DNA from 3 places in the Arthrobacter sp. P1_B3 genome. Region 3 is predicted to be linked to each of the others. Evidence: riboswitches for the same ligand, from Rfam matches in the RefSeq annotation. Region 3 holds a riboswitch; each other region holds the start of a gene.
What was found. A riboswitch is a leader RNA that binds a small molecule or an ion and turns the genes downstream of it on or off. The one in region 3 is predicted to bind thiamine pyrophosphate.
Positions count from the first base shown of each region.

Region 1: it holds a riboswitch for thiamine pyrophosphate, as region 3 does, so the genes downstream of both, thiO (glycine oxidase ThiO) here and thiC (phosphomethylpyrimidine synthase ThiC) in region 3, are expected to answer to the same signal.
Region 2: it holds a riboswitch for thiamine pyrophosphate, as region 3 does, so the genes downstream of both, AC1D2F_RS14560 (ECF transporter S component) here and thiC (phosphomethylpyrimidine synthase ThiC) in region 3, are expected to answer to the same signal.

Region 1 covers NZ_JBFTZV010000004.1:198,795-201,049, forward strand. Annotated here, with positions in the region: gene thiO (glycine oxidase ThiO) at 1-968, opposite strand, end outside; TPP riboswitch at 963-1,083, opposite strand; gene thiE (thiamine phosphate synthase) at 1,110-1,805, shown strand; gene AC1D2F_RS06520 (ferritin-like fold-containing protein) at 1,902-2,255, opposite strand, start outside.
Region 2 covers NZ_JBFTZV010000013.1:65,435-67,689, forward strand. Annotated here, with positions in the region: gene AC1D2F_RS14555 (heme-degrading domain-containing protein) at 30-575, opposite strand; TPP riboswitch at 764-907, shown strand; gene AC1D2F_RS14560 (ECF transporter S component) at 974-1,621, shown strand; gene AC1D2F_RS14565 (ABC transporter ATP-binding protein) at 1,666-2,255, shown strand, end outside.
Region 3 covers NZ_JBFTZV010000007.1:22,006-24,260, reverse strand. Annotated here, with positions in the region: gene thiC (phosphomethylpyrimidine synthase ThiC) at 1-928, opposite strand, end outside; TPP riboswitch at 924-1,032, opposite strand; gene AC1D2F_RS10235 (GNAT family N-acetyltransferase) at 1,107-1,613, shown strand; gene AC1D2F_RS10230 (amidohydrolase family protein) at 1,610-2,255, shown strand, end outside.

The sequences.
Region 1 (2,255 bases), on a different contig from region 3:
CGCTGGGTGGCTCCGATCACCACGGTGCCGTCCTGGCGGGGAACGATGTACACCGGAACCCCGCGCACCATGCCCCGCACGGTTGCGGTGAGCAGCGGCTGAAGATGCGGGGGCACGCGAAGGCGCAGGATGTCGCCGTAGACGGGCCGCAGCGGCAGCGCCAGTCCGGCGGGCAGCTCCTCGAGCCCGGCGGCGCCGAGCCCGTTGGCGACGACGGTTTCTGCGGCCCGCACGAAACCGCCACCCGCCAGCCGTACGCCCGCAACCTGTCCGTCCTGCCACAGCAGGCCCGCCGCGCGCCGCCGGATCAAACTCCCGCCCTCCGTGCCGAGCACGCCGGCGAGCCGGGCGATCAGGAGGCGGGGGTCCACCTGGTGATCGGCCGGGATGTCGAAGGCGCACGAGATGCCGGGACTCAGCAGCGGCTCCCGGCTCCGCGCCTCGCGCACTGTCACCGGTTCCACGGTGAGGCCGCAGGCCTGCTGGACTTCCCTCAGGTCCGCGAGCGCGCGCCGGTCCGCCGCGTCGGCCCCGACGGCCAGGGTCGGCGTCGTCAGGTAGCCGGTACCGGCCCGGCATTCCGTGCCCCCGGCACCGGCGTCCATCCCCGCACCGGCGTCGACTTCGGCAGCGAATCCGGGCCACAGCCGGGAGGACTCAAGCATCAGCTCCAGGAGCTGCTCCTCCTGGTAGTGCAGCTCGCTCACGGGGGCCAGCATGCCGGCCGCGGCCCAGCTGGCTCCGCTGCCGGGAGCATCATCGATCAGCACCACGGACCGGCCCGCGCGGCTGGCCTCGAACGCGATGCCGTGGCCGATCACGCCGCCGCCGATCACGGCAACGTCTGCGGTGATGTCTGTGGTGATGCCTTCGGCGCTGATGTCCCCTGCGGTACCGGGCCCGGCGTCACAAACTCTGGAAGCGGCGTCATTTGCGGCTTCGGCTGCGCGGCCGGCTCGTGAGCCCATAAAAAAATTCCTTCCCTACGCCGGTACTAGCCGGATCAGGTCAAGCGGTCGGCTCTGACGCCCTCTCAGCCGTGCAGCGGCGACATGGCTGCTGCGGGCTCCCGCGGTATGCGCCCAGTTTAGAGGAACTAGGCTGGTGCCATGAGCCAGGACCCCCTCCACACCACCGCCCGCCTCTACCTCTGCACCGACGCCCGCAGGGACCGCGGCGACTTCGAGGACTTCGTTGACGCCGCCTTCGCAGGCGGCGTTGACATCATCCAGCTGCGCGACAAATCGCTCGAGGCGGCGGAGGAACTCGAACTCCTGGAGGTCCTTCACGCGGCAGCACAGCGCCACGGACGGCTGTGGGCCGTCAATGACCGGGCTGACATCGCCTCCTTGTCCGGGGCGCCGGTGTTCCATATCGGCCAAAAGGACATTTCGTTCGACGCCGCCCGCGGCTTCCTGGGCAAGGATGCCGTGATCGGCCTGTCCACCCACAGCCCGAAACAGGTGGACGCCGCCATTGCCGCCTCACCAGGCCGTAAAGGACTCGACTATTTCTGTGTGGGACCCGTGTGGGCGACGCCCACCAAGCCGGGACGCGCCGCCGTCGGCCTCGACCTGGTGCGCTACGCCGCCCAGGCAATCGGCCGGGCGGAAGCGGACGGCACCGGCAAAGTCGACGGGGTCGTGCCGTGGTTCGCGATCGGCGGGGTCGACCTCAGCAACGTCGAGCAGGTAGTCGAGGCCGGCGCCCGGCGGATCGTGGTGGTCCGGGCGATCACCGACGCCGCTGATCCGGCCCACGCCGCGGGTGCACTGCTGGCGGCGCTGGACGCTGCGGAATCCTAGGCAGGTTCCCCGGCCCGCAAGCCCGCCGGCGTTCCGGGCCGCGGCCACCCTGGCCGGCAACCTCGCCGGCACCGCGGCTGGCGCTCGGTACTGGACCTACCCGGCCAGCCCCAGCCCTGCCATCCTGCGCGCGTGGTTCGCTGCGAGTTCGGCCGTCAGGCCGCTGACCAGCTCCCTGGCGTCGGCGTCGTCCAGCCCCGAGAGCCCGGCGAGGAACTCGTGCTCAAGGCTGACCCGCTGGGCGTGGGTCAGGACCTCACCCAGCAGGCGCCTGGCCCACAGCGCCAGGCGCGACGCGAGCCGGGGGTCATCGGCCAGGGCCGCCTTGAGACGCTCCTGCAGCACGGCCGTAGACTCGCCTGTGGAGCGGACCTGCCCGATCAGCTCCCGGGTCCCGGCGTCGACGTACCGGCCGACGGCGCTGTAAAAGTCAGCGGAGACCGTGTCGAT
Region 2 (2,255 bases), on a different contig from region 3:
TTGGGACGGGAACAGGGTCTCTCCCTAGCCTAGCGTTCCGGTGTGAGGACCATCCGCAGGGCCTCGACCACGAGTTCGTGGTCCGCCTTCTGGGGCAGGCCGGAGACGGTGACGACGGCGACGGCGCCCGTGCCGCGCACGTAAATGGGGAACGCCCCGCCGTGGGCGGCGAACTCCGTCTGGTCCCACCAGGCGTTGTCCTCGATCATTCCGCCGGCAGCGCGGGCCCGGAGGCCCACCAGCAGGGACGGGACCTCGTACCGCATGGCGGTCCGCTTCTTGGCGTTGATCCAGCGCTCATTGTCCGGCGTGGCACCGTCCAGCGCTGCGTGGAAGAGCACCTGCTCGCCCTTGGTGATGTCGACCGCGATGGGCAGCGAGCGTTGCCTGCCCAGCTCGACAAGGAGGAGCCCGAGGTCCAGGGCGTCGTCCTTGCTGAACGACGCGAACTGGAGCGCGTCCATCTCGGCCAGTACCCGGCCGATGAGCACCGCCAGGGATCCCTGCGGCTGCGGCTCCCTCGAGTCAGGGTCGTATTCCCCGGAGGGATCTTGTGTGGCTGGTGTCTGCGTCAAAATAATCCAGCTTTCCGGTGGGTGACGAGGCCGCCCGCTGGCGGGTCCGGGTGTCCGACACGTCGACTCTACCAAGCGGGGCGTTCCCGGCCGCGGAGACCTGCTTTGCCCCGTCCCGGATTGTGACGGCACACCACTGAAAACCCGGCCCTCCGGGTGTAAACTGAGCCAGCCCACAAGGGCGAAACAATTTACGACAGGGGAGCGCCGCCGTCGGGCATCACCGGAAAAATCCGGGGAAACCTTAGGTGGGCGCTGAGAGTGCGGGCAGCCGCAGACCCTCGAACCTGATCCGGTTAGTACCGGCGCAAGGGAGTCGAGTTCTCAGGGTGCGCGGAGGGCGGCGGAAGCCGAAGCCGGCCGGAGCACCCTCCCCTCCTGTTCCTCAGGAGGACGACATGACAGATATTTCAGCACAGCATGGTTCCGCCAGCCCATCATCGGCCCGGCGCAACTACACCTGGCGTGTGGTGGACATTGTGGTGGCCGCGTTGATCGCCGTTGCCGGCGGCGTCATCTTCTGGGCCTGGTCCCAGGGCGCGAACCTCATTTCGGTCCCGGTCAACGCGCTCTACCCGCCGCTCAGCGGACTCTACGCCGGCGGCTGGATGATCCCGGCGGTGCTGGGCATGCTCATCATCCGCAAGCCGGGCGCAGCGCTCTTCTGCGAAACCGTCGCGGCCACGGGCGAGCTCATCATGGGCTCGCAGTACGGCACCACGGTGCTGATCTCCGGCATCCTGCAGGGCCTCGGCGCGGAACTGGTCTTCGCGGCCTTCCTCTATAAGAAGTTCAACCTGCCGGTGTCCCTGCTCGCCGGAGCCAGCGCGGGCCTGTTCTGCGGCCTCAACGATTCCTTCCTGCCGTGGGGCTGGAACATCGCCTACGCAGCCGGGGACAAGCTCGCCTACATCGCCTTCACCACAATCTCCGGCGCAGTGATTGCCGGCGGACTGTCCTGGCTCGCCACCCGCGGCCTGGCCAAGACCGGAGTGCTGGGCTCCTTTGCCTCCCGCAAGGCCGCCACGGAGCCTGTTTTCTCCTGATCGCTTCTCCAGAACCCTCTTATCCTGAACTCTGCAGAGCACCCATGAGATCTTCAACAGGCGTCCGGCCGGCCGCCGTCACGGCCCGCGGCTGGGGCTGGCGGCACGCCGGAAGGCCCCGGCCCGCCGTCAGCGGCCTTGAGCTGGACATCCGGCCGGGGGAGCGCGTGCTCCTGCTGGGCCCCTCCGGCGCCGGCAAATCGACGCTGCTCCACGCCCTGGCCGGCGTGCTGGGCGACGGCGCGGCCGGCGCCTCGGGGCCGGCCGGCGACTCCGAAGACTCAGACGAGACCGGAAGCCTGCTGATCGACGGTGCCCCGCCACGGGCGCATCGCGGCCGCGCCGGGCTTGTGCAGCAGGACCCGGAAACCCAGGTGGTGCTTTCCCGCCTCGGCGACGACGTCGCCTTCGGTGCGGAGAACCTCGCCGTCCCGGCGGCGGAGATCTGGCCGCGCGTGCGCGAGGCACTCGACGACGTCGGGCTGGGCCGGCTGCCGCTGGACCACCCGACGTCGGCACTCTCCGGCGGACAAAAGCAACGGCTGGCGCTCGCCGGGATCCTTGCGATGCGGCCGGGGCTGCTGCTGCTCGACGAGCCGACCGCCAACCTCGACCCCGCCGGCGTCCTGGAGGT
Region 3 (2,255 bases):
GGGGCACGTAGCGCAGCAGCACCCCGGCGTGGATGGTCATGTAGTCCACGCCCTGCTCGCACTGCTCGATCACGGTGTCCCGGAAGATCTCCCAGGTCAGGGCATTCGCCTCACCGTTGACCTTCTCCAGCGCCTGGTAGATCGGGACCGTGCCGATGGGGACGGGGGAGTTGCGGATGATCCATTCGCGTGTCGTGTGGATGTCGTCCCCGGTGGAGAGGTCCATGACCGTGTCCGCGCCCCACTGGGTGGCCCACTGGAGTTTGTCCACCTCCTCGGCGATGGAACTGGTCACGGCGGAGTTGCCGATATTGGCGTTGATTTTCACCAGGAACGCCTTGCCGATGATCATCGGCTCGGATTCGGGGTGGTTGACGTTGTTGGGAATGATCGCCCGCCCCGCGGCCACCTCGCTGCGGACCAGCTCCACATCGCAGTTCTCCCGCAGCGCGACGAACCGCATTTCCTGTGTGATGACACCGTCCCGGGCGTAGCGCATCTGCGTGACGGTCTTGCCCTCAACGGCGCGCCGCGGCACCGGCCGGCCGCCCCGCCACTCGGCCGACGCCGCACCCCGGCGCACCGCCGACTTGCCGTCGTCGAGCAGCTCCCGTTCCCGGCCGGCGTAGGTTTCGGTGTCCGCCCTGGCCTCAATCCAGGATGCCCGGAAGGGCTCCAGCCCGCGGACCGGATCGCTGCCGGGGCCGGCGGTGCGGTAGACCCGGAAGGGTGCGTTCCCGACGCCGCCCGGTGAGGGTTCCAGGRCAATCTCGGTCACCGGGACGCGGATGCCATGGTCCGGGTCCGTGGTGAAGGCCAGCGAGTGGGACTTCAGCGACTGCGTGGCGGCTGCAGGCTCATTTTGGGCTGACTCAATTTGGACGGGCTCGATTTGGGCAGGGCTGTGCTGGGTCAATTGGGTATTCACGAAAATACTCACTTCCTTCGCCGGCATTACCCGGACAGGTTCAACGGTCGCAGGCTGCGTCAGCCCGATCTCAGCCCCTGCAGGGGGCACCCGTGTGGTCGTAGACGAAGCTACCACGTGCCTGTCGACGGCTGTGGAGTATGACGCGGCCGGCGGACCGCGGTGTTAGCTTGGCATTGTGACTGTGCCCGGGGCCGCGGCCCGGATCAGGACGGCGACGCCGGAAGACCTTCCGGCGCTGCCGGTTCTCGAGGCCGCAGCAGACCGCATCCTCGAAGCGGAGCCGGGGGACCAGGCGCTCCCGGCTCCGGCGTTGACGACGCCGGTCGAGCCGCGCTTCATACTTGTCGCCGGAAACCCGCCCGTAGGATTTGCCCGCGTTGACGAACTCGGCGGCCAGGCCCACCTGGAGCAACTCTCCGTGCAGCCGGACTTCGGCGGGCGGGGGATCGGCCGGTCCGTGGTGGAGGCGGCCATCGATGCGGCCCGGAGTCGTGGCTGTTTATCGATGACGCTTAGCACCTTCGCGGACATTCCGTTCAATGGGCCGTTTTACGCGAGCTGCGGTTTCGAGGAATTCGCCCAGCCGGGCCAGGCGTTGGCTGCCCTGCGGGTGCACGAAGCGCAGCTGGGGCTGGATGATCTGGGCCGGCGGGTTGTCATGCGGATTAGGCTTAGGCCATGACCGGCATCATCGAATTCAGCGGCCCCATCCTCACGGCCGCGGACCAGGAACGCCGCGGACTTTGGTCGGTGGACGGACTGCTGACCTTCCGCCGCCCGGCAGCCGCGCCGGAGACCGTGCTGGACGGCTGGGTCATTCCCGGGTTCGTGGACGCACACTGCCACATCGGCCTGGGCCCGGGCGGGGACGTTTCCGAGGACACCGCCGAATCCCAGGCCCTGGCGGACCGGGACGCCGGGACGCTGCTGGTCCGAGATGCCGGCGCGGTCCACGACACCCGCTGGCTCCAGCAGCGGGCGGACCTTCCCCGGATCATCCGCTCCGGCCGGCACCTCGGCAGGACCCGGCGCTACCTGCCGGGCCTGGCCATCGAGGTCCAGCCGGAGGATCTCGTAGAGGCGGTGCGGAAGCAGGCCCGCGCGGGCGACGGCTGGGTCAAGCTCGTGGGGGACTGGATCGACCGCGACGCCGGCGACCTGGCGGCCAGCTTTCCCGCCCGGACGGTCAAGGACGCCGTCCAGGCCGCCCACGATGAAGGGGCCCGGGTCACCGCGCACTGCTTCGCCGAAGACACCCTGGATGACATGCTCGACGCCGGGATCGACTGCATCGAGCACGGCACCGGGCTGCTGCCCCGGCACT